One region of the Nocardiopsis sp. iso_186 genome, then DNA from elsewhere that is predicted to be linked to it. Evidence: riboswitches for the same ligand, from Rfam matches in the RefSeq annotation. Region 1 holds a riboswitch; each other region holds the start of a gene.
The links. Region 1 has a riboswitch for thiamine pyrophosphate ahead of thiO (glycine oxidase ThiO). Riboswitches for the same ligand answer to the same signal wherever they lie in the genome.

Region 1 (10,193 bases):
ATCACCACCAGTGGTGCCCTCGACGCATGTGAGGAGCGGATCGTCGGCTATGTCGCCGAGGCCAACCGCGCCCTGGAGCACGAGGCCCTGTTCGCGGACGCGCGTCCGGCCCTGGCCGATCTGATCCTCGCCGCGACCGAGCGCAAGCACTGAGGCGATCGGAACTGCCGGGCCGCTCCCGGGAGCGGCCCGACCTCGGCCACGAGATGGCGGCAGCCCACAGCCGACCACACCATCTGCTCCTTTTGTCCGATACCGAATGGAACAATGAACACGCCCGGTCCGGGTACCGCCCCGCCCGGCCGGCGAAACGAGCCATCCCGGTAGAACGCCCCTGAGGAGTTCCCCCCGATGACCACGGAAACACCCTCGTCGTCGCTTCGGACACCGGCGGGAAGGGGCGAACGCGCACTCGCCCCCGATCTTGCCCGTGGCCTGATGCTGCTGTTGATCGCACTGGCGAACACCGCCTGGTACCTGTGGGCCTCGGACTCCGCGGCGACCTCGATCCACCCCACCGACGGATCGCCCGCGGACATGATCGTGCAGGGCGTTTTGATCACGGCCGTGGACATGCGGGTCTACCCGATGTTCGCCTTCCTGTTCGGTTACGGCATGGTGCAGCTCTCCACCCGCCGACGCGCCGCGACCAGCGAGCGTGCCGCTTTGGGACTGCTGCGGCGGCGCAACCTCTGGTTGCTGCTCTTCGGCCTGGTGCACGCCGCCCTGTTGTGGATGGGCGACATCCTCGGGGCCTACGGCCTGGTCGGACTACTCATGGGCCGGCTGTTCCTGCGCCGCACCGACCGCACCCTGCTGGTGTGGTCCGGCGTGCTGACGGGCCTGCTGGGGGTGCTGGTGGGGTCCTCGGTGGTGGGCGCGGTGTTCGCCGCGCGCGGCGACTGGGACCCGGGCGCAAGCATGAACTTCCTGTCCATGGCCAGCGCGATGCTGGGCGAGCCCGACTACCTTGCCTCGGTCGTCCAACGGCTGATGTTCTGGCCCGTTCTCGTGCTGTTCCAGGGGGTGCTGTCGCTGGTCGTGCCCATCGCCCTGCTCCTGGGTTTCTGGGCTGCGCGCCGGCGTGTCCTGGAGGAGCCGGGTCGCCATCCGGGGTTGCTGCGGGCCACGGCCGTGCTGGGCATCGGGGTCGGTTGGGCGGGCGGGCTCCCGCACGCGCTGCACCACGTCGGTGTCGTCGAGGTCTCCGCCGCCTCCGCTTCGGTGTTCCAGACCAGCCAACTCGTCACCGGACTGTTCTGCGGGATCGGTTACGTCGCGTTCTTCGGGCTCCTGGCCCACCGGCTCAGCGAGCGTGCGGCCACCAGTGCACCGGTCGTGGCGCTCACAGCGGTCGGCAAGCGCTCCCTGTCGTGCTATCTGGCCCAGTCGGTGCTGTGCGCCCCATTGCTAGCCGGTTGGGGTCTGGCCCTGGGCGGGCAACTGCACAGCGCCTCGATGGCTGCCTTCGCCATCGCTGTCTGGCTGATCACGGTCGCGCTGGCCTATCTCCAGGAGCTCCGTGGTCAACGCGGACCGGCCGAGACACTGCTGCGACGGCTCACCTACCGACGCGCCGCGTAATTCCCCGGCGCGCCGGTGGTGCGCGTAACGGGTCATTCACCGAAGATAGGGAGCCATGGGTGAGGACCAGGAAGCAACGCACACCATTGGCACTACCGGCGCGACGGGAGCGCTGGGCGGCAGAGTAGCCGCCCGGTTGGCGCGACGCGGGGTCGCGCAGCGGCTGATCGTGCGCGACATCAACCGCGCGCCGGAGCTGACCGGTTCCAGCGCGGCGATGGCGGTCTACGAGGACCGGGTCGCGTTCACACGCGCGGCCAAGGGGACCGACGTGCTGTTCCTCGTCTCGGCTCCCGAGGCCACCGACAGGGTCCGGCTGCACATCAACGCCGTGGACGCGGCGCTGGACGCCGGGGTCCGCCATGTCGTCTATCTGTCGTTCCTGGGGGCCGGGCCCGCTTCGACCTTCACCTTCGCCAGGGATCACTTCTACACCGAGGCGCACATCCGCTCGACGGGCGTGCGGCACACCTTCCTGCGGCCGAGCCTGTACCTGGACCTGCTGCCGCGCTGGGCGGGTGAGGACGGCGTGGTCCGCGGACCCGCCGGACAGGGACGGGTCGCGTGGGTGTCGCGGGACGACATCGCCGACGTGGCCGCCACCGTCCTGGCCGATCCACAGACGCACGAGGACCGGACCTACGACGTCACCGGCCCGGAGGCAGTGACGCTGTCGCAGACAGTGGACCGGCTCTCCGGGGTGACCGGGAAGCGGATCGGATACATACCCGAGACCTGGGAGGAGGCCCTGGCCTCGCGTGGCGGTCTGGGTGCACCGGACTGGGCCGTGGAGGGATGGGTCAGTTCCTACGCGGCGATCGCCGAGGGCGAACTGGACCGGGTGAGCGAGACGGTACTGGACCTGACCGGTCACCCCGCCCAGTCGATCGAGGGCTACCTGCGCAAGCATCCCAGCGCGCTCTCGCACGTGTACAAATGAGCACCGTGGCCACCGGGACCCGGTAACCGGGTGTCGTCAGCGGCAGGCCCGGTCGAGCCCCCGCTTGAACTGGGCGGCCGCTGCCCTCGGGTCGGCGGCATCGGTGATCGCGCGCACCACGACGACCCTGCGGGCGCCGGTGGCCAGGACCTCGGGCAGGTTGTCGAGGTCGATACCGCCGATGGCGAACCAGGGCCGACTTGGAGAACTGTCGGCGACCGCGCGGATGACCGGGAGCCCGGCCGCTGCCCGACCCGGCTTGGTGGGAGTGGCCCAGGCCGGCCCCACACAGAAGTAGTCCACCCCGTCTTGTGCGTCGGCTGCCGCGGCCAGTGCGACGCTGCTGCTGGACCGACCGATGAGGGGCCCGTCGCCGATGATCTCGCGGGCGTCGGGAACCGGGAGGTCGTCCTGGCCCAGGTGCAGGATGTCGGCGTGGACGGCGCGGGCGATGTCGGCGCGGTCGTTGACCGAAAGCAGGGCGCCGTGGCGGTCGCAGGCGTCGCGCATGATCTCCAGCGCCGCCAGTTCCTGGCGCGCCTCCAGGCTCTTGTCGCGCAGTTGGACCGCGTTGACTCCCCCGGCCAGTGCCTCGTCGAGGAACGCGGCGAGGTCGCCGCGTTCGCGTCGGGCATCGGTGCACAGGTAGAGACGGGCCGCATCCAGGCGTTCTCGCAAACTCGCAGTCACGCGTTTCACCCTAGCCCCGACCCGGTGCCCTGCCGCGGGCCGGGCGGACTACAGCAGCAGTGCCTGTGCGCGGCGTCGGACCTCGGTGCCGCGGTTGGCCTGGAGCGCCTCGATGGGAGATCCGGGAAGGCTCTCGTCTGAGGTGAAGATCCAGCGCAACGCCTCTTCGTCGCTGAACCCGCAGTCCGAGAGAACCGTGATGGTGCCCTGCAGGCCCTTGAGGGTGTCGCCGTCAACGATGAAGGCGGCCGGGATCGAGGGCACCCCGCTGCGGGTGGCTCCCAGGAGCCGGTACTCCCTGATCAGCTGCTTGATGCGGTTGGGGCTGACGTTGAGCGCCTTGGCCGCTTCTTTGATGGTGAGCCACTCGCCGACGAGGGCGTCGGTGTCGCGATCGATCTGTATCACCCTCCCAATCTCCCACACAACGACCACGGTCGCGGGCCCTGTCCCCGGTTATCGCTTTGGGCGTAGTGGGCCGGGCCCCTTCGGCGGGGAACCGGGCAAGCACCTAGAATCGTGGTGAACGTACACAGATCCCCGCGGGAGCCGGGTGTGATCCGGCTGAGAGGGAGGCTGCAAGCCTCCGACCGCACGAACCTGATCCGGGTCATGCCGGCGAAGGGAGTGGAGCGTCATGGACCATGAGTCGTCCCCTCGACGGACCTCCCTCACGGCCCCGGACGTGGTTGTCGCGGGAGCCGGACTCATCGGGCTGGTCACCGCGTGGCGGGCCGCCCGGCTGGGCCTGAGGGTCGGCGTCGTCTCGCCCGAGGAACCCGGAACCGCGTCGGGTGTGGCCGCGGGGATGCTCGCCCCGGCCACCGAGGCGACGTTCGGGGAAGAACCGCTGATGCGCTTCGGGATCACGTCCCGCGACCGCTACCCGAGTTTCCTCAACGAACTGGCCGAGGACACCGACGTCTCCCCCGGGTACCGGACCAAGGGCACGCTCCAGGTCGCCTTCGATACCGACGACATGGCCGTCCTCACCGAGTTGCGCGACCTCCGGGATCGGCTGGGGCTGCGGACCGAACGCTTGACCTCGCGTGAGTGCCGCCGGCTGGAACCGGCGCTGGCGCCCTCGGTCCGCGGCGGGATCCTCGCTCCCGACGACCACTCCGTGGATCCGCGCAGACTGACCGCGGCGCTGCGCTCCGCCTGCCTGCGACACGGTGTCGCCTTCATCCCCGAACGGGTCGCCGAGGTGGTCCTGGCCGACGGCACGGTCCGAGGAGTGCGCCTGACCGACGGCACGACCGTGCCGGCCGGCCAGGTCGTCCTCGCGGCAGGCACCTGGACTTCGCAGATCGGAGGGCTTCCCACGGGGACCGTCCCGGTACTGCGGCCGGTCAAGGGCCAACTGTTGCGCCTGCGCACCCCCACCGGAGAGGATCCCATCGTCGGCCGAACCGTTCGGGGCCTGGTCAGGGGCTCCCCCGTCTACCTGGTTCCGCGCGACGACGGGGAAGTGATCGTGGGCGCGACCCAGGAGGAGATGGGACATGACACCCGTCTCACGGTGGGCGGGGTCTGGGAGGTCCTGCGTGATGCCCGGGAGCTGGTGCCGGGGGTCGCCGAGCTGGAGATCGCCGAGACCTGCGTGGGCCTTCGGCCCGGTTCTCCCGACAACGAGCCCCTGCTGGGCCCGACCGGAGTTGCGGGCCTGCACCTGGCGGTCGGTCATTTCCGGCACGGCGTACTGTTCACCCCGGCCACCGGGGACGTCATGGCTCAGGCCCTGACCACCGGCAGCCTGCCGGAGTACGCCCGCCGTTTCGACGCCGCCCGGCACTTCGGCGCCACGGCCTGACCGGCAAGAGGCCGCCTGTCCTGTCATCGCAGCAGTAGTTCGGGGATCGGGCGCCGTGCGCACGGCGCCCGATCCCCGCGGAAAGGTTCGAGTGAGAACAGTGGACGTGATCATCAACGGTGAACGACGCCACGTGGACACGGGCGCCACCGTGGCCGACGTGGTGCGCGGGTTGACCGACGCGCACAGCGGTGTAGCAGCTGCGGTGAACGACGAGGTCGTCCCCAAGACCCACTGGAACGACACCGAGGTGTCGGCCGGGGACCGGGTCAACGTGCTGACCGCGGTTCAAGGGGGCTGACGATGACTGACACCACTTCAGAGCGCGACCCCCTGGTGATTGCGGGACGGGCGTTCGGCTCACGGTTGATCATGGGAACCGGCGGAGCGCCCTCCCTCCAGGTCCTGGGCGAGGCACTGCGCGCCTCGGGAACCGAGTTGACCACCGTTGCGATGCGCCGGGTGGACCCGGGTGCCCAGGGATCGGTCTGGGACGTGCTGCGCGAGAACGGCATCCTGCCGCTGCCCAACACCGCCGGCTGTTTCACCGCGACCGATGCCCTGCGTACGGCCAGGCTGGGCAGGGAGGCACTGGAGACGGACTGGGTGAAGCTGGAGGTGGTCGCCGACGAACGCACGCTCCTGCCCGACCCGGTGGAACTGCTGGAGGCCGCCGAGCAGCTGGTGGACGACGGTTTTGTCGTCCTTCCCTACACCAACGACGATCCGATCCTGGCGAGGCGGCTGGAGCAGGTGGGCTGTGCGGCGGTGATGCCGTTGGGCGCCCCGATCGGTTCGGGGCTGGGCATCCGCAACCCGCACAACATCGAACTGATCGTCGAGGAGGCCGGCGTGCCCGTCATCCTGGACGCCGGGATCGGAACGGCCAGCGAGGCCGCGTTGGCCATGGAACTGGGCTGCGACGCCGTCCTGTTGGCGACGGCGGTGACCCGCGCCCAGGAACCGGTCCGCATGGCGCGGGCCATGCGTGACGCGGTGACCGCGGGCCGCCAGGCAAGGCGGGCGGGACGGATCCCGGTGCGCCGCTACGCACAGGCGTCCTCACCCGCCGTGCAATGACGCGGTGCCACACGCCGGGCGACACACCGCCCGGCGTGGTGCGAAGACGCGTCCGCACCTGCGACGGAAGCACTCATTACCCGTTTTCCACGGACAAGAAACAGTCTCAGCCGCACTCCGTGCCGCATTCGCCCGTAAACTGCCCTTCGTGGACATGACGACTGCGGACGCGCTTGTTGGAACGACCCTTGATGGCCGCTACCTCATCCAGTCACGGGTCGCCGGGGGCGGAATGGCCACGGTCTACGCCGCGCACGATGAGCGACTGGACCGTCACGTCGCGCTAAAGGTGATGCATCCGACCCTGGCGCGCGATCCCCAATTCGTGCAGCGCTTCATCAACGAGGCGCACTCCGTCGCCAAGCTCTCGCACCCCAACGTCGTCCAGGTCTACGACCAGGGCACCGACCAGGGGCACGTTTACCTGGCGATGGAGTACGTTCCCGGACGTACGCTGCGCGAGCTGCTCAAGGCACGCGGTCGCCTGAGCCCCCGTGAGGCACTTCAGGTAATGGTCCCGGTACTCGCCGCGCTGGGCGCGGCCCACCAAGTAGGCATGGTGCACCGGGACATCAAGCCCGAGAACGTCCTCCTGACCGAGGACGGCAGGGTCAAGGTCGTGGACTTCGGTCTGGCCAGGGTCGTGGAGGCGACCCAACAGGGGCTGACCAAGACCGGGGCTCTGATGGGTACCGCCGCCTACCTCTCACCCGAGCAGATCTCGCACAACACCGCCGACTCCCGTACCGATGTCTACGCATGCGGGATCATGCTGTACGAGCTGCTGACCGGCGCGCAGCCGCACACCGGCGAGAACCCCATTTCGGTTGCCTACCAGCACGTGAACGAGGACGTCCCCCGACCGTCGCGAGTGGTGGAGGGCATCTCGCCGAGCGTTGACGCCTTGGTGGTTCGCGCCACCGAGCGCGATCCCCGCTATCGGCTCACCGACGCCGGCCAGTTCCTGGCGGCCGTGTTCGAGGTGGAACGCTCCCTGGGACAGACCGGCGCGAACGTGACCTTCGCCCCCGTCATGGCCGGCGCCGTCAACGAGGTCGCCTCCGGCCCCGCCGAGCCCGAGAACCAGACTCTCGTCGTCGATCTGAAACCGGGTGACCTTCCCCCGGTCGAGTACGACGACGATGACTACGACGACCATCGGCCGCCGCGACCCAGCATGCGCTACCCGCTGATGTTGATCGGGGCGCTGCTCCTGGTGGCCGGCTTGGGCTTCGGCTGGTGGATGCTCGCAGGGCGCTACGAGGTCGTTCCCGAACTCGTAGGGCTGGACCGCGACACCGCCCGGCAGGAACTCACCCCCTTGGGCCTGAAGATCACCGTCTCCGACGACACCGTCTACAGCGACGAGGCGCCGGCCGGCACCATCGCGGCGACGAACCCGAAAAACGGCGACAACATCCTGCCCGGGGAGATCATCACCGTCACCCTCTCCGACGGACCCCAGTTCGTCGAAGTCCCCGATATCTCCGGAAAGCCGATCAACGAGGCCCTGCAACTGCTGGAGGACGTCGGGCTGACCGACATCGAACAGCAGGAGGCTTCCTCCTTCGACGCCGAGCCCGGCACGGTGCTCTCCTCCGACCCCTCCCCGGGTGAGAAGGCCGATCGCGAGGGCAGCGTAGTGCTGTCGGTGAGCACCGGGTTCGCGGTGCCCGAGGTGGTGGGGAGCAACGTCAACGACGCGCGATCCCTGCTGGAGGAGAAGGACCTCAAGGTCGAGATCACCGAAGAGCACAACGACGACGTACCCAAGGACCAGGTCATGGAGCAGTCGCCCGGCGACGGTGAGAAGGTCGGCGCCGGAGACACGGTGACGCTCAAGGTCTCCTTGGGGCCGGAGATGGTGGAAATTCCCGACATTCGCGGTTGGAAGGTCAACGACGCACGCAAGAAGCTGGAGGAACTCGGCTTCACGGTGAAGGTGCACCGTTTCGTCGGCGACTTCGTCGGCGACTACAACCCCAAGAACGAGGCCGACAAGGGCTCGGAGGTCGAGATCTGGGTGTCGCCGTTCCCCAACGGCGACGGGGACAACGACAATAGGCCGGGCGGCGGTCGCGGCGGGGGCAGGAACAACAACAACGACGACGACTGATCCGGGGACCCGCCCGAACGAGGGCTGCCGTCCGGCCGCGCCTCCCATCGCGGCGGCCGGACGACCTCTCCCCGCGCCGTTCCCCTCCTGCCCACCGCCGGAATGGTCGATGGCGACCCAACGGCGCCGGGTCCTCCCCCTCGGTAAATCGCAACGAAGCGGTCGGGGCAGGCTGCGCTGACCGATCCGTTGCTCTTTGAGATCACCCTAGGCTGCACCAGGCCGGTCATACCTGCTTCCCCTGCCCCGATCGGCAGGCGGTGCCAAGCCGTCGGCACACGGACCCGCATAGCCGATGAGTGGTTCGTTCTCGACGACGAGCGGCAGGCGCATCAGCGCCAGCGCCCCGCCTCCTGCTCGGGCAGGTGCAGCCTGGCCAGCATCGCGAGCACGTCACCGGGCACCCGCTGCCGCGTGATCAGCGAGACCCCGATCATCACTCCGGGGACCAGCAGAACCAGGAAGAATCCCGCCGGCCCCTGAAGGGCGCCCGGCAACGGCACCCCCACCGGGACGTCGTTCGCCGACAGGGCTTCGACGGCGCTGCCGGCCAGACCGACCACCAGACCGGCTGCGGCCCCCACATCGGTGAGCCCACGCCACCAGATCCCGATGAGCAACAGGGGGGCGATGGTCACCGCGCTGAGGCGCAGCCCGGCGAACGCTATCGAGGCCAGGTCGGCTCCGGCCAGTTCCGGCCACGCGGTGACGATCAGCAGCGGTGTTCCGGCCGCCAGGAGCGCACCCCAGCGGTAGGCCGTGCTGCCGCCGCCGAGCACGCACTGCGAAATGGTCCCGGACAGCGCGGCGGCGAGCCCCACCGAGACCGTGACCACGGCCGACGCGACGCCGGCCGCGATCAGCACCGTCATCAGCACCCCGCTGCGCCCGGGCAGCATGCGCTCGGGCAGTTGCAGGACCGCCAGGTTGACCTGCCCGTTGACCAACAGCTCTCCCACGTAGATCCGGGCGAGCATCGCGTAGACCAGCGGAACGAGCGTGAAGACCACGACCAGCGCGGCGACCAGGGCCACCAGCCGGCGGGCCGCCCTGGGGCTGGGCGTCCCGTAGAAGCGGGTGGGGAACTGCAGGAGCCCGATAACGCCCAGAGCCACCGAGAGGTACGGCAGGTACCCGCTCAACGAACCCGGTCCGGGTCCCGGCCCGTGCCATCCGGTTTCCTCCGCCGGAGTGGGATCGACGTGGTGGGGGATCGTCGTTCCCGTTTCGAACAGCAGCACGGTGCCCGGAACGAACGCGTGCACGCCTGGTTCGAGGACCGACCGGGTGGCGACCGTCTCCCCCTGCACGGATACCAGCACGGTGACCGGGGTCGGCTCGGTGACGCCCACCGCCTGCCGGCGATCGATTTCCATCTCGGTGTCAACGCGAAAGACCGGGTCGTCGGTCACAGGGGCTCGCGGGGCGCCCTGCATCTGCCAGGCCACGAGCAGTGCGAGGGCGGGCAACGCCAGGGCTGCCAGCTTGAACCAGAAGTGCACGGCCTGGAAACGGGTACTGGAGACGCCGGAGGAGGACAGGGTCAGGACCAGGGTGACAATCGCCGTCGCCGACCAGGCCGTCCACTCCGGAAGGCTGGTGAAGGCCCGCAGCAGCAAGCCGGCCGCGATGTACTGGGCCAGGAGGAAACACCATCCGACGATCACCGCGCTGGCGCTGGTCATCCGACGGACGACGCGGGAGCCCAGGCGCCATTCAGCGAAATCCGAGTAGCTGTACACCCCTGCTCTACGCAGCGGGGTGACCACCAGGACGGCCAGCAGCACGCAGCCGAGGGCGACGGCGCTAAGCGACCCGAGGGCCTGAAGGCCCTGGGCCAGCAGCAGGCCGGCCACCCCCAACAGGAGCACCGCCGAGAGGTGCTCCCCAGCGGCGGCCGAGGCGAAGAGCAGGCTCCCCGGAGGAGCGGTCGCCAGGACGAACCCCGCACCGGCTGCGGTACGCCGGCG
Region 2 (10,193 bases), 670 kb from region 1:
TCGTCCGGCGGTCGAGCCCGCTGAACGGAACCAGGAGCAGCGCGGCGGCCAGGACGATGCCGCCGGTGACGGGATCGATCGCGGGGATGAGACCGAAGGAGAGCACCAGCGCGGCGATCACCTTGGCTGCGGGGTTGAGGCCGAGCAGCCAGTAGCGGGCACCTCCCCCGTCGGGACGGGCGATGATCAGCAGCTCGCTGCGCGGGCCGGATTCCTCAGGCGATCGGATGGTCATCGACCGTCCCCCTGCTGGACAGGGCGAACCGTTCCCTCTGCCACCCGGAGCCGCGCGTCAACGCAGCGGTCCATAAACAGGTCGTCGTGGGTGGCGGCCAGGACGGCACGTCCCTGAGCACGCAGCTCGGCCAGGAGTTCCACCAACTCGGTCCAGGTGATGGTGTCCTGACCGAACGTGGGCTCGTCCAGGACGAGCAGATCGGGAGCGTGGGCGGGGCCTGAGCTCAGGGCGGTGGCCACCGAGAGCCGACGCTTCTCTCCTCCCGAGAGGGTGAAGGGATGCACGTCGGCCAGCTCTGTCAGGCGCAGACGGTCCAGGAGCTCATCCACCCAGGCGTCGGCCTCGTGTTCGGGGGTGCCTGCCTTGAGCGGGGCGAAGCGCAGTTCGTCACGGACCGTGGCCGTGACGAACTGGTCCTCCGCATGCTGGAACACCGTCCCGACATGGCGGGCGAGACGCCGGGCGGGCCATCGGGCGAGCGGACGGGCGTCAACCTCGGCGAGCACTCCGCGCGGCGCGATCGTGCCGTCGTACGGGGCGGCCAGCCCGGCGAGCATCATGAGCAGGGTGGACTTACCGGCTCCGTTGGGCCCGGTGAGGGCGGTGGTGGTACCGGCGAGCAGGTCTGCGTCCACTCCCTCCAGGACGGTCCTCGGAGCGGCTCCTCTGATCCCCAGTTCACGGGGGGTGCGAGCGTGCACGCCCACGGCCTCCAAGAGGACGGGGCCTCCCGGAGCGGGCGGGAGGGCGGGGCTCGGCTCGTAACCGGGTACCCAGACGCCTTTCCGGGCAAGAGCAGCGCCGTGTCGGGCGAATATCTCACTCGGGACCCCGTCCGCCAGGACACCCCCTCCTGCCTCCACGACGACGACCCGGTCAACCAGGTCCATGACCTGGGCGACACGGTGCTCGACGATGACCATGGTGGCCTGGGTCGCGCTGAGCAACTCCGCTATCAGGGATCTGACGAGTTCGGCTCCCGCGGGGTCGAGGTTGGCGGTGGGCTCGTCCAGCAGAAGCAGCCGCGGCCGCATCGCCAGAGCCCCTGCGATGACCAGCCGCTGCTTCTCCCCTCCGGAGAGGGAAGCGGTGGAGCGGTGGCGCCCGTAGGGGAAGCCGACCTCGGCGAGACCTGCGTCAACCCGATCCCAGATCTCGGCGGGGTCAACGGCGAGGTTCTCCAGCCCGAAGGCCACGTCGTCGCCTGCCTGGGCCATGACGAGCTGGGTCTCGGGGTCCTGGCTGACCAGTCCGACTCCGCGGCGACGCTGCTGGGCGCTGTGGCCGTCCAGCAGCAGGACGCCTTCCGCCTCCCCGTTGATGGCACTGTCCGGCCCGGTGAGACCGGCCAGGGAGTGCAGGAGCGTGGACTTTCCGGCGCCGGAGGCGCCCAGCAGCAGGACGCGCTCCCCCGGCTGGATCTCCAGGGTGACACCGCGCAGCGAGTAGTCCTCGCGGCCTGCGTGTTTCCACCCCCAGTCGCGCATGCGGACGTGCGTGCCGGGTCCGTTCTTCCCAGCAGGGCCGGCGTCGGGTCGAGTCACCGGATCAGCCCTTGGCCGAGGGGAAAGGGGCCAGGGCACCGGCCTTGGCGAGGGAGGTGGTGAGCAGCCGGGAGCCGACCCCGGCGATGACCGCGGAGCTGGCGATCACGATCGCGGCATAGGAGAGCTGGTAGGACAACGGCCAGGTCACGTTGCTGACGATGTTGTCGCGCACGGCCGGGTAGAGCGCCGAGGCCACGGCTGCCAGGACGGCCACGCCCATTCCCCAGCGCCGGTATCCGAAGGCCAGGAAGACCAGTTCGGCTCCCAGTCCCTGCAACGCGCCCGAGACCACGACCTCCCAGCCCCATTGGACCCCCAGGATCGCCGAGACCGACGCCGCTGCGATGGAGGTGAGGACTGCGGCGCCGCGTTTACGGATGATCAGTCCGGACAGGACCCCCGTGACCAGCCACATTCCGTAGATCACCGCCCATGCGGGGGGAAAGATCGGAGCGGTGAGTGTGGCGGCCACCGAGTAGAGAAGGTTCCAGATCCAGAAGACGAAGCCGAGTGCGACTCCGATGACTGAGGCGACCACGATATCGACGGTGCGCCAGGTCGTGCTGGGTGCGGTGGACTTCTCCACGGGTTCGGTGCTCATTGCAGGACGTCCCTTCGTCAATGACGAGAGGGCTTACGGCCAAGAGTGGCCGCCGCGGACATGACGCGCACCGCCCCAATGACGGGACGGCACGCGGAACACGCCATCGGCGACGGTTCCCACGACTTCCTTCGCTGGCATTACCCAGATCAGGTGTGTAAGGGTCTGCGGCTCGCTGGCCGCACTCTCAGCGCCGAAGCGCTCCCCTGTCGGTATTCCCCCCATTATGGCCGTATGGCATCGCCTCCGGTCAAGGAGGGGGCCCGCCGACGGGGTGGCCGCCTGCGCCCGACCGCGCAGCGGGCCGGCGAGACGTCTCGCCGGCCCGCCTCGCCGCGCTCAGCGCAGCACGAGCGCGCCGATCCCCTGAGCAGGCTCGGGGACGACCACCAGGCCCATCTCGGCGGGGGTGGCCAGCAACGGATGCTTGGGCAGCACCCTGACCGTGTACCCGGAGACCCCCGAGCGCTCCAGCGGCACCGAGCCGGCGTAGCGGACCAGCGGCCCCTCCCCCTCCTGGCCGGGAACCACCGACAGTTCGGCGAAGGACGGGTCCACCAGCTCGTCGAAGGAGTTGACCCGCCCCAGTGCCACCTCGACGCACAGGTCGCCGGGGTCGGCCTCACCCAGGACGAGGGTGGCCCTCACCATCAGCTCTCCCCCGACCTGGGGAGGCTCGTCCATTCCGGTGACCTCGACGTGCTCGATGCGCACGCCCGGCCAGGCCCGCGCGACCCGCTGCTTCCAGGCCGCGAGGGCGTGCACGCCGCGCAGGTCGTCGGCTGCGAGCTGCCGCGAGGAGCGGGCCGCGGGCTGGTAGAGCCGTTCGACGTAATCGCGCACCATCCTGGTGGCCAGGACCTTGGGCCCCAACGAGACCAGAGTGTGCTTGACCATCTCCAGCCAGCGCTTCGGCAGGCCGTCGTCATCGTGGTCGTAGAACAGCGGTGCGACCTGCTCCTGGAAGAGCTGGTAGAGCGCGGCCGCCTCGATGTCGTCGCGCCGGTCCGGCTCCTCCACCCCGTCCGCCGTGGGAATGGCCCAGCCGTTGGAACCGTCGAACCACTCGTCCCACCATCCGTCGCGGATGGAGAGGTTGAGGCCACCGTTGAGCGCGACCTTCATCCCCGAGGTGCCGCACGCCTCCAACGGGCGCAGCGGGTTGTTCAACCACACGTCGCTCCCCTGGGTCAGGGCAGCCCCCAAGGCCATGTCGTAGTCAGGGAGGAAGACGATGCGGTGGCGGACCGCGGGGTCGTCGGCGAAGCGGACGATCTCCTGGATGAGCCGCTTGCCGCCTTCGTCCGCCGGGTGGGCCTTGCCCGCGATGACGATCTGGATGGGGCGCTGAGGGTCCAGGAGCAGGGCCTTGAGCCGGTTCTTGTCCCGCAGCATCAGGGTGAGGCGCTTGTAGGAGGGCACTCGACGGGCGAAACCGATCGTGAGCACGTCGGGGTCGAGGACGTCGTCGATCCAGCCGAGCTCGGCGTCGCTGGCGCCGCGCTGGTGCCAGGAGGCCCGCAACCGACGCCGAACGTCGTGTACGAGCCGTTCGCGGAGCGCACGACGCATATCGCAGAGCTCGCGCTCCCCCACCTCGACAACCTTCTCCCACCCTTCGGCGGTGTCGAAGTCGGCCGAGTCGGGGACCAGCCGCCTGGCCATCTCGAATGCCTCGTCGGCCACCCAGGTGGGGGCGTGCACGCCGTTGGTGATCGAGGTGATCGGCACCTCTGAGCGGTCGAAGCCGGGCCACAGGCCCTGGAACATCCCGCGGCTGACCGCGCCGTGCAGTTTGCTCACGCCGTTGACCCTCTGGGCCAGGCGCATGCCCATGACGGCCATGTTGAACAGGTGGGGGTCACCGCCCTCGTAGCTCTCCGCGCCCAGCGCCATGACCCGCTCGACGGGCAGGCCCTCCAGCGCGACGTCGCCGCTGAAGTGGCGCTCCACCAGATCGCGGGGGAACCGGTCGATCCCGGCCGGCACGGGCGTATGCGTGGTGAACACCGTGCCGGAGCGGGTGGCCTCCAGTGCCTGTTCGAAGGTGAGTCCGCTGGTCGCGATGTACTCGCGCACCCGTTCCAGACCGAGGAATCCGGCGTGGCCCTCGTTCATGTGGAAGACCTCGGGCTCGGGGTGGCCCGTGCTGGCGCAGTAGGCACGGACGGCCCTGACCCCACCGACGCCCAGGAGCAGTTCCTGGCGCAGCCGTTGCTCGTTGCCGCCGCCGTAGAGACGGTCGGTGACGCCCCGCAGTTCGGGGTCGTTGGTTTCCTGACAGGCGTCCAGGAGCAGCAGCGGCACCCGGCCGACGCGCACGACCCAGACGTGTGCCACGAGGGAACGCGCGTCCGGCAGGTCGATGACGATCCGGATCGGGACGCCGTCGTCGGTCAATTGGGTCATCGGCAGACCGCGGGGATCGATTTCGGGGTACTGCTCCAACTGCCACCCTTCCGGCGACAGGGACTGGGAGAAGTAGCCGTGCCGATAGAGCAGCCCGACGCCGATGATGGGGACACCGAGGTCGCTGGCGCTCTTGAGATGGTCGCCGGCCAGGATGCCCAAGCCGCCGGAGTACTGGGGCAGCGCCGCGTCGATGCCGAACTCGGCGGAGAAGTAGGCGATCGCCGAGGGGGGTTCGGCACCGGGATCGCTGGGCAGCCGCTGGTACCAGAGCTCTGCTCCGAGGTAGCGGTCCAGGTCGGCTGCGGCCTCGTTGAGGCGGGTCTTGAAGTCTGCGTCGGCTGCGAGCTCGGCGAGTCGTTCGGAGCCGACTTCGCCGAGGAGCCGGACGGGATCGCGGTCGACTGCCTGCCACATGTCGGGGTCGACGGCGGCGAACACGGCGCGGGTCGGGGCATGCCACGCCCAGCGCAGGTTGGCCGCGAGCCGGCCCAGGGGAGCCAGCTCGTCAGGTAGGACGGTACGGACGGTGAACCTACGAATGGCCTTCACGGAGCGTGAGGCTAGTCAATGTGCTCGCTCTATGCGAGTACTCCACGCCATCTCGCCCTACATGTCATGAAATAGGGTTTTTCGGCCCAACTTTCCAGTGTACGAGATCTGCCGGAAATAAGAGCGCCACTTTTGCCGCCGAAACACACTCACAAGAAGCAATGGTTTATCAAGGCTTTAATGCAATTAGGTTTCATGCGGCCCTCAAAGGGCAACGCGGAGCTTAAGCCAACGTGCCCCTTGTGGCCACTGTGAAGCAAGTCCGTTTTGTCCATGTACGTCTTCCCTGGTCACGGACCGGAGGGCTTCCCATACACCTTTTGTCATCTGTGACTACTCTCACAAAAATAGGAACCCTCAGACTGTCGGAGAGCGGCGAATCGGGCCTGACGATAGACATTGGAACGACCGACCGTTCTAGCGCGAAAACCCCAACACGCCGGGCTTTTCGGGCACTTACTGCTGCCCGAATCCGATTCGGCCCTATCCAGTCCCACCAGACCGCCCCCGCAGCAACCTCTACCTCTACGGTGCACTTGTGATCGGACGATTTCCCATTCTCGACGTCTCACCCGTGGTCGAACCCGGAACGGCAAAAGCCGTCGTCGGTGAGACCTTCCCGGTGAGCGCGACCGTGTTTCGCGAGGGGCACGACGCGCTCAGCTCGGGGGTGGTCCTCTACGACCCCGCGGGACGCAGGCAGCCACTTGTACCGCTCCATGAACTCACCCCCGGTACCGACCGCTTCGGAGCAGAGGTCACCGTCACTTCCGAGGGCCGCTGGTCCTTCTCCATCGAGGCGTGGAGCGACCCTTACGCGACCTGGCTCCACAACGCCGAAATCAAGGTGCCGATCGGTCAGGACGTCGAACTCGTCCTTGAAGAGGGCGCCCGTCTACTGGACCGCGTAGCCCGACGCGTACCCCGCCGGCCCGCGATCGCCGAGATCGCCGCGCGCATGCGCGACGACTCTCATTCGACGGCCGAACGGCTGGCGCTGGCCTCCTCCGCAACGGTGCGCGAGGAACTGGCCGCACGTCCGCTCCGCGAACTGGTCACCAGGTCCAGGCGATTCCCGGTGACCGTCAGCCGCAAACGGGCGCTGTTCGGCTCCTGGTACGAGTTCTTCCCCCGCTCCGAAGGCGCGGTGTCCGGCGGGACGGACGGCGAACAGCGGTCGGGCACTTTCGCCTCGGCGGCCCAGCGCCTGCCCGCTATCGCGGCGATGGGCTTCGACATCGTCTACCTGCCCCCGATCCACCCCGTCGGGTACTCCTACCGAAAGGGCCACAACAACTCGGTCACCGCCCAGTTGGACGACCCCGGCTCGGTGTGGGCGATCGGCTCGCACGAGGGCGGACACGACGCCGTTCACCCCGACCTCGGCACCATCGAGGATTTCGACGCGTTCGTGGCCAAGGCGGGCGAGCACGGCCTGGAGATCGCACTGGACCTCGCGCTCCAGGCATCCCCCGACCACCCATGGGTCAAGGAGCACCCCGAGTGGTTCACCGTACGCGCCGACGGATCGATCGCCTACGCCGAGAACCCCCCGAAGAAGTACCAGGACATCTACCCGATCAACTTCGACCGGGACCCCGAAGGGATCTTCGTCGAGGTGCGCCGGATCGTGCGCTACTGGATGGCGCACGGCGTGCGCGTCTTCCGAGTGGACAACCCGCACACCAAGCCGGTGGCCTTCTGGGAGCGGCTGCTGGCCGACATCGCCTCGACCGATCCGGACGTGCTGTTCCTCGCCGAGGCGTTCACCCGCCCGGCCATGATGCACACCCTGGCGAAAGCTGGGTTCCACCAGTCCTACACGTACTACACCTGGCGCAACACCAAGGAGGAACTCGAGGACTACCTCAACGAGCTCAGCGGCGACGCCGCCGCCTACATGCGTCCCAACTTCTTCCCCAACACGCCCGACATCCTGCATGCCTTCCTCCAGCACGGAGGGCGGCCTGCATTCGAGCTCAGGGCGATCCTGGCCGCGACCCTCTCACCGACCTGGGGAATCTACTCCGGCTACGAGCTGTGCGAGAACGAGGCGGTTCGCCCTGGAAGCGAGGAGTACCTCGACTCCGAGAAGTACCAGTACCGACCTCGTGACTGGGACGCCGCCGAAGCAGCCGAAATGACGATCACGCCCCTGATCAGCAGGTTAAACTACCTGCGGCGGAGCCATCCTGCACTGCAAGAACTGCGTAACCTGCGGTTCCACCGTGCCGATCAGCCCGAGATCATCTGCTACTCGAAACGGCTGGCGGTCGCCGACCAGAAATCACCGGACGTCGTCCTGGTCGTCGCCAACCTCGACCCGCACAACGTCCGCGAAGCGACAGTGTGGCTGGACATGCCCGCTCTCGGCTTCTCTCCCGGTGACCGGATCACGGTCACGGATCAATTGTCGGGTCGCACGTATTCCTGGGTAGACGCCAATTATGTCCGCCTCGACCCACACGTTCAGACCGCTCACGTATTCACAGTCAGTTCCGCCGTAATCGCTCCGAGCTGACCAGCTCATACCGAAGCGCTTCGGGGAACACACTGGACAGCCAACTGGTGGAGAAGTACATCGTGACCACACCCGAGCAGGTGCCCGGCACCAGTCTCACACCCCTCGTGTCCGTGCCGAACACGTTCACACACGAGAAGCCCCGCGATCCCTACTGGTACAAGCACGCGGTCTTCTACGAAGTCCTCGCCCGAGGGTTCTACGACTCCAACGGCGATGGAACCGGCGACCTGCGCGGCCTGATCGAGAAGCTCGACTATCTCGAATGGCTGGGAATCGACTGCATCTGGTTGCTTCCGCTGTACGAGTCACCGTTGCGCGACGGCGGCTATGACATCTCCGACTACATGAAGATCCTCCCCGAGTTCGGCCAGATCGCGGACTTCGTGGAACTGGTGGAGAGGGCCCACGAACGCGGCATCCGGGTCATCGCCGACCTGGTCATGAACCACACCAGCGACCAGCACCCGTGGTTCAAGGCCTCACGCGAGGACCCCGACGGCCCCTACGGCGACTTCTATGTCTGGTCCGACACCACGGAGCGCTACTCCGACGCGCGGATCATCTTCGTGGACACCGAACAGTCCAACTGGTCCTACGACGAGGTGCGCGGCCAGTACTACTGGCACCGTTTCTTCTCGCACCAGCCCGACCTCAACTTCGAGAACCCGGCGGTACAGGAAGCGATCCTGGAGGTGCTGCGGTTCTGGCTGGACCTGGGCATCGACGGGTTCCGCCTGGACGCGGTGCCCTATCTGTACGAGCGCGAGGGGACCAACTGCGAGAACCTCAAGGAGACGCACGAGTTCCTCAAGCGTGTGCGCTCCGAGGTTGACCGGCTCTATCCCGACCGGGTGCTGCTCAGCGAGGCCAACCAGTGGCCCTCCGACGTCGTCAACTACTTCGGCGACTACGAGTCCGGCGGCGACGAGTGCCACATGAACTTCCATTTCCCGCTGATGCCGCGGATGTTCATGGCGGTGCGCCGCGAGCAGCGCTACCCGATCTCGGAGATCCTGGCGCAGACTCCGGCGATTCCGGAGAACTGCCAATGGGCGATCTTCCTGCGCAACCACGACGAGCTGACGCTTGAAATGGTCAACGACGAAGAGCGCGACTACATGTACTCCGAGTACGCAAAGGACCCGCGTATGCGGGCGAACGTCGGTATCCGACGGCGGTTGGCACCGCTCCTGGACAACGACCAGAACCAGATGGAGCTGTTCACCGCGCTGCTGCTGTCGCTTCCGGGATCGCCCGTCCTCTACTACGGCGACGAGATCGGTATGGGGGACAACATCTGGCTGGGGGACCGCGACGGCGTGCGGACCCCCATGCAGTGGACGTCCGATCGCAACGCCGGATTCTCCCGAGCCGATCCGGCCCGACTGTACCTGCCGTTGATCATGGACCCGATCTACGGCTACCAGGGGATCAACGTCGAGGCCCAGCGCGGGAATCCCAGTTCGCTGCTGAACTGGACCCGCAAGATGATCCAGATCCGCAAGCAGCACGCGGTGTTCGGGACCGGGGCCTTCACCGAGCTGCACGCCAGCAATCCCAGTGTCCTGGCGTTCGTGCGCGAGTACGGCGACGACCGGATGCTGTGCGTCAACAACTTGTCGCGCTTTCCCCAGCCGGTGGAACTGGATCTGCGCCGCTTCGAGGGAACCACACCGATCGAGTGCATGGGCGGGGTGCAGTTCCCCCCGATCGGGGAACTCCCCTATTTGCTGACCCTGCCCGGACACGGCTTCTACTGGTTCCAGCTGCCACCCGTCGCCGACGAGGGGCAGAGCGCCAAGGAACAGGAGACGCCCCAACCTGCGGTGGTGACAGCGGCCCCGGTCGCCCGAGCCACCAGCTCCACCACAGCGAGGACCACGCCCGGCGCGGGCCGGCGGCCCGACCCGCAGCCCTAAGGAGAAACGGATCTCTTCATCATGACTCGGCTTGAGGAGCTGCTGACCGACTGGTTCCCGCTACAACGCTGGTTCGCCGGCAAGGGAGTGCCCATCGACGCGTTGCGCGTCGAGACCGAGCACGTCCTGATAGCCGGAGAACCGGGACTTCGGGTTCTGGTGGTAGCCGTTGACCAACGCGGGACAACCGACCGCTACCAGGTGCTCCTCGGGCTGAGGCCGGAGGGATCGCTCGGCGACGAGCTCGCACACGCCGTAATCGGGGTGTGCGAGCCTGCGCCGGACGGCGCGGGCCTCACCTCCGCCGCGGTGGTCTACGACGCCGTTCACGATCCGGAACTGACTGCACACCTGCTCGATCAGATCTCGGCCGGGGCCGGCGACGGTCCGGTGCGCTTCCGGT
Region 3 (10,193 bases), 1.6 Mb from region 1:
CCGTGGGCCCGGGAGTCGAGGAGGGGGTGGACGTCGGTCCGCTCATCGACGACAAGGCGCGGCAGAAGGTCCAGAGCCTGGTGGACGACGCCGTCAGTCGTGGGGCGCGGGTGCTTCTGGGCGGCAGCGCTGGGGAAGGGGCCGGGTACTTCTACCAGCCCACGGTCCTCACCGACGTCCCCAAGGACAGCGAGCTCTCCACCACCGAGATCTTCGGTCCGGTGGCCCCCGTTATTTCCTTCGAGACCGAGGCCGAGGTGATCGAGGCCGCCAACGACACCGAGTTCGGGTTGGTCGCCTACCTCTACACCCGGGATCTCGCCCGCGCCTTCCGGGTCAGTGAGGCGTTGGAGAGCGGGATGATCGGCCTCAACCAGGGGATCGTGTCCAACCCGGCAGCCCCCTTCGGCGGGGTCAAGCAGTCGGGGCTGGGACGTGAGGGCGGACGAGTGGGAATCGACGAATACCTGGAGACCAAGTACGTGGGGGTCGGCGGTATCTGAGCCGAGGACACGAAGGTTGGTCTTCCTGGGGAAACGCGAACGGTCCCGCCCGGCTTTCGCCCGGCGGGACCGTTCACTGACAGGACGGCACGGCGGTCGCCTCACGGCGGATTGCACAACGCGGCTCCGAAGACCGTCCGGGCGACCACCGGAGTGGACGCCGGACGCGGTATTCCGCGAAGGCTGTTAATTGGAGCCCGGGGGACACTTTCTACCGCGCCGACCCGTACCCTGCACAACGGGTACATGATCCCCGGAATTCCCCGGGCTCAATCTTTTTTGGCCCCCTTGCCGGCAGTGGGCGCTGTCCTGCGCGGACCGTCGGGAAAGAGGCACGGCGGGCGTTGCGCCCGAGATCCTCCACCCGGCCCAGGGCGACGGCCGCCGCTCGATCCGCAGCCGGGGCCGGCCCTGGTACTCGGGCGTGCTGTAGCGGCCCGGCGTGCCCCGGGTGATGATCGACGACGCCAACGCGACGTCGTGCTAGCGGGGGCACCGTCAGCGAGCGGGTGTTGAACGGTGCCGCCGCGCGGATCCAGTACCGGCGTCTGCCGAAAGCCGCTCCAGCCGCGGAGCGGGACGCGGGAGGAGAAACACGAATGCGCGTGGACCGGGTCCCGGTCGCCCCGGGTATGCCAAGAGCCTCGGGGGGAGGGCGCGGCTGCCTCACCGGTGGCGGTCTGCCCGGAGTGCTCCGGTTACCGGGTCGCTGACCACCCGATCGTTCTCCTCGGTGTCGGTGTCGGTGTCGATGTCGGTGGTGAGCGGGGATGGATCAGGAGCCCCTGCTGGACCGGGACGCGCTCCACGGCGAGGGGCTCGGTCCGCGGACCGGGGCGGCGGAGCCGTGGAGGGCGTCGCAATCCGAATCGTTACTCAAGGTGGGGGATTTTCCACGGAGTGTGCCACGAGCGAGCTGGGTCGGGTGCCCCCTGCTCGGTTCGGGCGGCGCGGTACGTTGCCGTCGCGGAATTTTTCGCGGATCTGGATCATCCTTCGAAAAGGGTATTCGGATTTCATTGGTATCCGGTGTGAGGTTCGGTGGCCGGGGGCGGGGATTCTTCGATTGATGGCCCTCTGGCCTGCGGTTTTGTGTCGCTGTGCGTATATCTCCTGATTGCTTCGCATCGTTTTGTGAAGTGGGTTCGCGTACTCCTGGACGATCTGGGGAGTCGAGGGTCTGTGTGCTTCTCGTCGTCTCTTTCGATCGGTGGGTGAAAATTGTTCATTTTCTTGTGGGAAAAGCGGTTTCCCGGAGTGGCCGGCCTGCTGGGCGGATGTCTGTTTCAGGACCTTCGTCCCCGGCCAATTGAGTCATTCGGCGTGGTCCCCGCCGGAGCGGAGCGTTACGGTCGAGAGGGGAGACTTCGGCAGCGAAACGGTGGAGGCTAGCGATGTCCAGGGCGGCCACGCCTGATCCGATCAAGGTGTTCTTGGTCAACGACCACGAAGTCGTGCGACGGGGGGTCGCCGCACTGCTGGAGGGCGAAGGCGACATGCGCGTCGTCGGAGAGGCCGGCACCGCCGAACAGGCGATGAGTCGGGTTCCGGCGGTTCGTCCCCACGTCGCCGTACTCGATGTCCGGCTCCCCGACGGTTCGGGGGTCGGAGTCTGCCGCGACATCCGATCAGGCCACCCCGAGATCGCCTGCCTGATGCTCACCTCGTTCGCCGACGACGAGGCATTGTTCGACGCGGTGATGGCCGGCGCGGCCGGATACGTCCTCAAACAGATCCACGGAGCCGACCTGGTCGGCGCGGTCCGCACCGTCGCCTCCGGAGGCTCGCTGCTGGATCCCAAGAGCACGGGAAGAATGCTCGACCGGCTCCGCGGCCGCGGAGGGAAGACCGACCCGCTGGCGGTGCTCACCCCGCAGGAACGCCAGATCCTCGACCTCATCGGTGAGGGGTTGACCAACCGCCAGATCGGCGATCGCCTCTACTTGGCGGAGAAGACGGTCAAGAACTACGTGTCGAGCCTGCTCGCCAAGCTCGACCTCAAGCGCAGGACGCAGGCGGCGGTCCTCGTCGCCCAGTTGCGCGGCAAGGGGAACTGATCCTCGCCAGTGGGCGGCCGGACCGCCCGAGCAGTGGATCGAGCGGGGAGGGGCAGGACGGGATGCGGACCGACACCGCGGGCCTTGAGATCCTCAGGCGAGCCGAGTGCCTGCGCCTGCTCGCCGCGGCACCGATCGGGCGCATCGTCTTCACCGATCGGGCGCTGCCCGCGATCCAACCAGTGAACTTCACCTTGCACGGAGCCGACATCATCGTGCGCACCGCACCGGACACGAAGCTGGCCCAGGCGACTCGCGACTCCGTGGTCGCCTTCGAGGTTGACGACTACGACGTCTACGAGCGCACCGGGTGGTCCGTCACGGTCGTGGGCATCGGCCGCGCGGTGACCGACCTCGCCGAACTCGCCGAGCTTCGGACCCTCCCGCTGCGGGCATGGGCCCCCGGGGACCGCGCGCACTACATCCGCATCGAGACCGACATCGTCACCGGCCGGCGCATACCCGGGTGACCCGGTCGCGCCCCGGCGGCCGGGGCCGTGATCGTCCCCGTTGCCGACGGATACAGGGACCGTCGCAGGAACCACCCAAGGGCCTCGCCTCTTCGGCGCGAGCCGGTACCGGCCGCGCACCGGCGTTCGCCGACGCCGCCATGCCCGACGGCGCAGCGCTCCAGTACTGTGATGGCCGTAACCACGCGGGGTGTCCCGAGACCGTCCGTTCCCGCGGACGCAGGACTGAGACGGGCCGATCGGCCCGAACCCGTCGAACCTGATCTCGTTGACACGAGCGGAGGGACGTTGGGCATGATTCCTGTTGCCCCTGATGAAACCGGTTTCACAGCCGAGCTGGGCCGTCGGCACGCCGACCTTTTCGAGGCCTTCTACCAGCATCCGTTCTTGCGGGGGATGCGTGCGGGCACACTCGCCAAGGAGCAGGTGCTGCACTACGTCGGCCAGGACCACCAGTACCTGACCGCCTACATCCGCTGCTACGGCCTGGGGTTGGCGCTCTCGCCCGACCGCGAGTGGATGCGCTACTTCCACGACAGCGTGGCCTTCGTGCTCAGCGAGGAGGACCACGCCCACCAGGCGCTGTGCGACTTCGCGGGAACCAGCTACGCCGACGCGCAGGTGGACGTGCTCGCCCCCAGCGCGCAGGCCTACGTCAACCACATGATGGAAGCGGGGCGCGACAGTCTCGCCGTTCTTCTGGCGGCGCTGTTGCCCTGCCCGTGGACCTACCTGTGGTCGGCGCAGCGCTTCCTCGCCGAGGGGACCCTTGGAGAGGACCACCCCTTCCACGGCTGGTGGGCCTTCTACGCCGACCCCTCGATGGGCAGCACCCTGACCCGGCTCCGGGGTCTGCTCGACGAACTGGCGGCTCAGGCGGGAGTTGCGGAGCTGGAGCGGATCGAGAAGGCGTTCGTGGCCAGTGTCCATCACGAGGTCCGCTTCTGGCAGATGGCGTGGTCCCTGGAGGACTGGACCCCCGTAGGCTCCGACAGCTGAGCCCTGCACGGTCGCCAGTGATCCGACCGTGCCACATCTGGGGAACAACCCTGGGGGTGGCTCGCTCCCGGTAGGAAACAGGCCGGGAGCGAGCCACCCCTGCTATGTCGCCTACAGCAGCGGCAGCCCGCTGTTGATGTCCACGCCCTCGGTCAGTCCGCCGAGTAGGTCACCCGGCGCCACGGAGTCCGTCCGCGCCTCGGGCAGACCGATCGTGCCGGCGGCGGAGGCCAGCCCGGTGACCTGGCCGACAGCGGAATCGATGCCGGCCTGCTGCACCTGGACCTGGTCCCGCAGCTCCTTGGTGGTCGCCGGTGCGACCGTGCCGGGCAGTGCGGTCACGTCGCTCAGCTCCGGGAGCCCGGCGGGCAACCCCACCGGCGCGGCCTGCGCGCTGCGCGCGGGCGCGGGCAGGGTGACGGGCTGCTCCGGCAGCACCACGGTCTGGTCGGGCAGCGCAAGCGAGCCCGGCAGACCGGCCAGGGCGGCACCGCCGGGAAGCGCGGACGCAGTGGGCAGCGCGGCCAGGTCAACCAGGTCAACCGGGGAGCTCTGGTGCACCTTCGTCGTGGGAAGCCCGTTGGCCCCCAGCGGGGTGGCCACCCCGGGGTCGCCGATGATGAGCAGGCGGGGGAGGGTGGCCAGGCCGGTGTTGAGGTCGCCCAACTGGCTGCCCAGGTCGGTGGCCTCGGCGGGCGACAGCTCCGGTGCGGCCTGGGAGGTGCGGGGCAGGCCGCCGAGGGACGCGGTGATCGGGCCGGTGATCTTCTCGGCGACGGTGCCGGTCTGGGCCACGGCGTTGAGGTCGGTGGCGGAGCCGTTGACGATCGCGGCGGAGGCGATCCCGCCGCTCAGCGCGACGAAGCCGGCAGTCAGCAGGAGGGTCTTGGCGGACGTACGGGCGAAGGTGAACATCGTGGTCTTCCTCGTGTCGGGTGTTCGCTGGCTGGCGCGTCGGTCATGGCCCTGGTGCGAAACCGACCCACGCGCGGGGAACGGCCGTGCCGGGCGGCGTGGCCGAAGGGGGTGGGGCCCGGAAACGGGCGGGTGCTTCCGGGCCCGGTGAAAGGCGGTCCGTACTACAGGAGGGGCAGCCCGGGCAGTTCGTCGGTGATCGAGCGGTCGGAGGTGGTCACGCCGGTGTCCACGGGCAGCTCGGGGAGCCGCTCGACCGCCGACAGGCGGGGCAGGCCGGGAAGTTCGACCGGGACGGACACGGGGGACGCCTGCTGCTGGCGGGGCAGACTGGCCAGCAGGTCGTTGGTCAGTTTGGTCTCGGTGAGCACGTCGCTGGCGGCCTTGCCGACGACGTGGGCCGGAGTGGCGAGGTTGGTGCCGGTGACCAGCCCGCTCGGGGCCTGCTCCTGGTTGGTGCCGGGAATCCCGTTCTCGAAGTGCGGGAGGCCGGCCGGAACGCCGGCGGGTGTTGCGGGGCCGCTCTGGAACTGGCGGGGGGCAAGCCCGACGACCGCGTCGGCCAGCTGTTCCTCGATGGCGGGTTCGGCGTTGAGCACGCCCATGTCCACGCCCTCCAGCGGTGACAGCGCCGTGCCCTGCTGGCTTTCGCGGGTGCCGCCGGGCAGTGCGGGAAGCTCGATCCCGGTCAGTTTGGTCACGAGCTGCTGCTCGATGGAGTCGCGCCCGCTCAGGACGCCGACGCTGCCGCCCTCGATCGGAACGGCAACAGTGTCGGGACGGCCCGCCGGGCCGGCCTGTGCGGTGCGCGCAGTGCCGGGCAGGCTCGCTCCGTCGAGCATGCGGGTCAGGTCACCGGTGGACAGGCCGGCGACAAGGGCCTCTGCCGGTGCGATCAGCTCACCGACGGACGGGGTCGCGATCAGGGTGTCGGGCTGCTGCTGGGGCAGGTCGGCCAGGTCGGTGCGGTGGTGCTGGGGCTCGCGGGCGCCGCCGGTCAGCGAGTCCAGGTCCAGCTTGGGCACCAGACCGGTCACGCCGCCCAGCGCCGGGCCCCCGAGCTGCGTCTTTTCGGTGAGGTCGGTGCCCAGGCCGGCGGTCGCGCTGTCCGCGACCGACTTCACCGTCAGTTGGCCGGCCCCCTCGTTCAACTGGTCCGCGCCGGCGCTCAGCTGGCTCGCACCGTCGCCCAACCCGTCCAGCAGCGTGTCCGCTCCGTCGCGGACCTGCTTCGTCCCCAGGTCGGAGGTCGCCCGGTGCGACTGCGGCGAGCGGGTGTCCAGTGCGCTCAACGGGGTTTCGGCCAAAAGTTCCCGCACACCGGTGGCCTCGTCCACCTCGTCGGAGACCTGCTCGGGGATTCCGGCCACGGTCGGAACGTGCGGGGCGACGGTACCGGCGGGAGCGCCTGCCAGGGTCTCCACGACGCCTCCGGTGGGCGTGAGCCCCAGGCCGGTCGGGCCGCTCTGGGGCAGGCGGCCCTGCCCGCCCAGGGCGCCCGTGGGCAGGGCCTTGGTCAGACCGGTCGCACCGAGCGCGTCCGCGCTCCCGCCGAGAGGGGCACCGAGGTTTCCGGTGGGCAGCATACTGTCCGCGACTGCGATTCCGGTTCCCAGGCCGACGAATCCCGCCACCCCGGCGGTGAGCAGAATGGCTTTGGCGGATTTGCGGGCGAACGTGAACATAGAGGTCCTTCGGTGTTGTCAGTGGGGGCGGGCCTGTCCGGCCGCGCCGCGGTACTCATGTGTGATTAGGGGCCGGCCGCCTCGCGTGTCCGAGGACGGTGCGGGCTGGCGTGCCGGGAGTCAGCTGTGAGGTCTGGCGGACCACTGGCTGACCTGAATCCCGTGGGACGGGGTTACGGGACTCAGGTCAACCCCCAGCGGAAGAGGCGCTGGGAGGGGGAGCCGCCGGCCGAAGGCCGGTACGGGCAGGGGCTGTCGCACGTGCCATGACGTCTGCGAGTGCCTGCTGTCGCCGGGAAGAGATCCGGCGGTCGGTCCGGTCGGCTAGTCGGGGGAGGAGAAGTGCTCGTCCGCGGGCTGCTGCGGGACGAGTTCCAGCGCGTGCCTGGTCGCCGACGCCAGCGCATCGCCCTTGGGGGCGACGGGCTGGTGGGCCAGGTATCCGGCGAACCCGCCGGGGAAAGCGCCGCTCTGTGCCTGGGGGGACCCTGCTGAGACGGACTGGTGCGCTGACGCGACCGGTTCGTCGGGCAGGACCGGCGCCGGAGCCGGTGCGTGCGTCAGAGCGCCCGCGGTGAACGCGGTCGGTCCGCTCCGGGCTGCGGGCTGGTGAGGTGACACGGAAGGAGAGGGAGAGGGGGAGGCATTGAGGACCGGGGCCTCCGCGGATTCGCGGGGGGTGGGCTCTGCCTCGGTCTCGGTCCCGTTCTCAACCGCAGGCTCCGCCGGCAGCGTTCGGGGCGGTACGGCCCTGGCGGGCCCGGCCGGCTGGGTGATGCCGACGATCGCACCGACGGGCGTGGTCAACTGGTGAAGCCCCTGGAGGTCGGGAAGGACGATTTCGGGGTGTTGTTCGCCGACCACAGTGGCGGGGACCGTCTCGGTGACTGCCGAACGGGCTCCGCTCACGATGTTTTCCGCCGTGTGAGCGACCGAGAGGAGTTCCGTTCCGGCCGTGCTGTGTTCCGCGGCTGTCGTGGTGACCGCCTCGGTGGCGCGGTCCAGGGTCGCCAATGCGTCGGCTCCGGCCGGCGCGGAGCCGACCAGCCACGCCGTGGCCATGAACCCGCCGATGACCATCAGGCGGCGTGCCATTGGGGACCTCAGGGCACGGGCGACACCGAAGGAGCGCGTCGTGCGCTCTTTTCGGCTGTTCCGTGCCACAGCGTGGTCCCCTCGACGGCGGCAAGCCTGATTGTCGCTCAGAGTGGCGATCGGCTACGAAAAGTGACCGTAGCATGATCGGTTGTGACCGCAACCCGAATTCCGGGAAATCTTCGGGCCCCAACCCATCAGGTATGTCCGTGGGGCGACCACCTGGCCCGGGAGGCCCCCGTGGAGGCCGGGACGGCCAGAAGGCGCCGGTCATCGGTCGGTGCGACGGCTCGGGACCAAAGGCCCGGGCGAAACCAGGGCTTTGGACCGCTGTTAGGCCGTGCGTCACACGGTTTACTCGTTCAGGTAGCGGGGCCGGGGCGTGCGGTCCTCACCCCGCCTGCCACCCCTTCGGGGCGGTGCGCATGAAGCGAGGTCGAATCCGAGGCCGCCGTCGCGGCCTTCTCGCTCATGATGACCCCGAGGTCAGGAGCCCGGACCGGTACGCGGACCCGTCCGGGCTCCACTCCTCCCGCCGTGGTGTGCAGGAGAGCGGCAATCCATTCGGTCGCTCCGGAACACCTCCCCAATGTCACGGTCCTCGGCCACGATCGCCCCGAAACCGTCTATCTGAAAGGGATTCAGGGTCCGAACGGTGGCCCGGTTTGCTCTCATTGCGGTGAATCAGGGGATAGCGTGGTCTCGGAGGTATGGACACGTGCCCGAGCCCCCGGTGCGCCCAGAGCGCCCATTGCTGCCCCAAATGCGGTTGGACGAGTTGCTCACCGAGGTCCAGGCCCGCCTGGCCGACGCACTCTCCACCAGAGACCGGCTCCACTCGCTACTGGAAGCCGTCGTCTCCATCGGCGGTGACCTCGATTTGGCCACCGTGCTGCGAAGACTCACCAAGGCCGCCGCACACCTGGTCAACGCCCGTTACGCCGGTCTGGGGGTGGTGGACCACAACGGCAACGTCAGCGAGTTCATCCCCGTCGGCTTCACCGAAGAGCAGTTCCGGCGCATGCCGCACTACCCGCGCGGCAAGGGCCTGCTCGCCTACCCCACCCGCGAACGCCGTTCTCTGCGGTTGAGCCGGATGCAGGATCATCCGAGCTTTCACGGGTTTCCCGAAGGCCACCCCCCGATGACCACCTTCCTCGGTGTACCCATCCAGGTGCGCGACGAGGTGTTCGGCAACCTCTATCTCACCGAGAAGTACGACGGCGGCGAGTTCGACGAGGACGACGAGGCGATCGTCAGCGCGTTGGCCACTGCCGCGGGGGTTGCCATCGCCAACGCCCGACTCTACGAGGAGAGCCGCCAACGGGAGCGCTGGCGTTCGGCCTCCACCGAGATCACCACGCGGTTGCTGTCGGGGGTGGCGGCCGAGGAGGTACTGGCCTACCTGGCCGAGCAGGCCCGCGAGATGGTCAACGCCGACATCGCCGCTGTGATGCTGCCCGACTCCCAGGACGGTTACCTCGTCGCCGAGATCGCCGAGGGCGCAGGCGCCAAAGAGCTGCTCGGCATGGCAGTCGAGGTGGAAGGGACCGAGTGCGGTTCCGTGTACCGCAGGGGCGAGGGGGTCATGGTGGCCGACCTGCGCGAACTCGCCCTTCCGTTCCCGCCGGAGTACGATTTCCGCCCCGGCCTCCTCGTCCCCCTCGGTTCGCCCCACCATGCCCGCGGCGTCCTCTTGCTGGGCAAAGCCGGACTGAGCAGCCCGTTCAACCCTGCGGCGCTGGGAATGCTGAGCGCTTTCTCCGGCCAGGCGGCCGTCGCCCTGGAGTTGGCGGAGGCGCGCCACGACGCCGAGCGGCTGGTCGTGCTCGAGGACCGCGACCGTATCGCCAAGGACCTGCACGACATCGTCATTCAGCGGCTGTTCGCCTCCGCCATGACCTTGATGAGCACGGTCCGCATGATCGCCGATCCCGAAGCGGGCAACCGCGTCCAGCGCACGATCGACGACCTGGACGAGACGATCCGCGAGATCAGGTCCACCGTCTTCGCGCTCCAGGCGACCACCGAGGTCCAGGAGGCATCTCTTCGCGGACGCATCCTCACCACGGTGGAGAACGCCGCACACACGCTGGTCTGCCGGCCCGGTGTCGGGTTGGACGGGCCGATCGACGCCTCGGTCCCCGACGACGTGGGGGACCACGTGCTTGCCGTGTTGCGCGAGGCCCTTTCCAACGTGGCCAGACACGCCAGCGCCGACGAAGTCCACGTCAGTGTGCAGGCGGAGGACGGCGAGCTGCGATTGGAGGTCGGCGACAACGGAGTGGGCATCCCTGAACAAGGCCGCCGCAGCGGACTCCGCAACATGGCCGAGCGCGCCACCGGGTTGGGGGGGCACTTCGCCGTCTCCCCGCGGGCCGGCGGTGGCACGCTCCTGGAATGGGTTGTCCCCATCGGCTAGCGACCCGGTTCGATGGGGTGATGCGCGCGCCGGTCGCCCGGGACGCC

Region 2: another riboswitch for thiamine pyrophosphate. It lies ahead of AC0VYP_RS19475 (ECF transporter S component); the one in region 1 lies ahead of thiO (glycine oxidase ThiO).
Region 3: another riboswitch for thiamine pyrophosphate. It lies ahead of tenA (thiaminase II); the one in region 1 lies ahead of thiO (glycine oxidase ThiO).

What each region holds. Positions count from the first base shown of each region.
Region 1 covers NZ_CM149670.1:3,757,361-3,767,553, forward strand. The annotation lists gene AC0VYP_RS16490 (polyprenyl synthetase family protein) at 1-153, shown strand, start outside; gene AC0VYP_RS16495 (DUF418 domain-containing protein) at 352-1,584, shown strand; gene AC0VYP_RS16500 (SDR family oxidoreductase) at 1,640-2,524, shown strand; gene thiE (thiamine phosphate synthase) at 2,561-3,214, opposite strand; gene AC0VYP_RS16510 (Rv2175c family DNA-binding protein) at 3,263-3,622, opposite strand; TPP riboswitch at 3,747-3,858, shown strand; gene thiO (glycine oxidase ThiO) at 3,852-5,027, shown strand; gene thiS (sulfur carrier protein ThiS) at 5,128-5,328, shown strand; gene AC0VYP_RS16525 (thiazole synthase) at 5,331-6,107, shown strand; gene pknB (Stk1 family PASTA domain-containing Ser/Thr kinase) at 6,256-8,223, shown strand; gene AC0VYP_RS16535 (sodium:solute symporter family transporter) at 8,556-10,193, opposite strand, start outside.
Region 2 covers NZ_CM149670.1:4,429,529-4,439,721, forward strand. The annotation lists gene AC0VYP_RS19465 (energy-coupling factor transporter transmembrane component T family protein) at 1-235, opposite strand, end outside; gene AC0VYP_RS19470 (ABC transporter ATP-binding protein) at 232-1,725, opposite strand; gene AC0VYP_RS19475 (ECF transporter S component) at 1,787-2,386, opposite strand; TPP riboswitch at 2,496-2,604, opposite strand; gene glgP (alpha-glucan family phosphorylase) at 2,726-5,347, opposite strand; gene AC0VYP_RS19485 (alpha-1,4-glucan--maltose-1-phosphate maltosyltransferase) at 5,886-7,868, shown strand; gene treS (maltose alpha-D-glucosyltransferase) at 7,976-9,790, shown strand; gene AC0VYP_RS19495 (maltokinase N-terminal cap-like domain-containing protein) at 9,812-10,193, shown strand, end outside.
Region 3 covers NZ_CM149670.1:5,363,606-5,373,798, reverse strand. The annotation lists gene AC0VYP_RS23475 (NAD-dependent succinate-semialdehyde dehydrogenase) at 1-503, shown strand, start outside; gene AC0VYP_RS23470 (response regulator) at 1,898-2,560, shown strand; gene AC0VYP_RS23465 (pyridoxamine 5'-phosphate oxidase family protein) at 2,623-3,030, shown strand; TPP riboswitch at 3,207-3,333, shown strand; gene tenA (thiaminase II) at 3,325-4,029, shown strand; gene AC0VYP_RS23455 (hypothetical protein) at 4,141-4,944, opposite strand; gene AC0VYP_RS23450 (hypothetical protein) at 5,109-6,629, opposite strand; gene AC0VYP_RS23445 (hypothetical protein) at 6,954-7,724, opposite strand; gene AC0VYP_RS23440 (sensor histidine kinase) at 8,488-10,146, shown strand.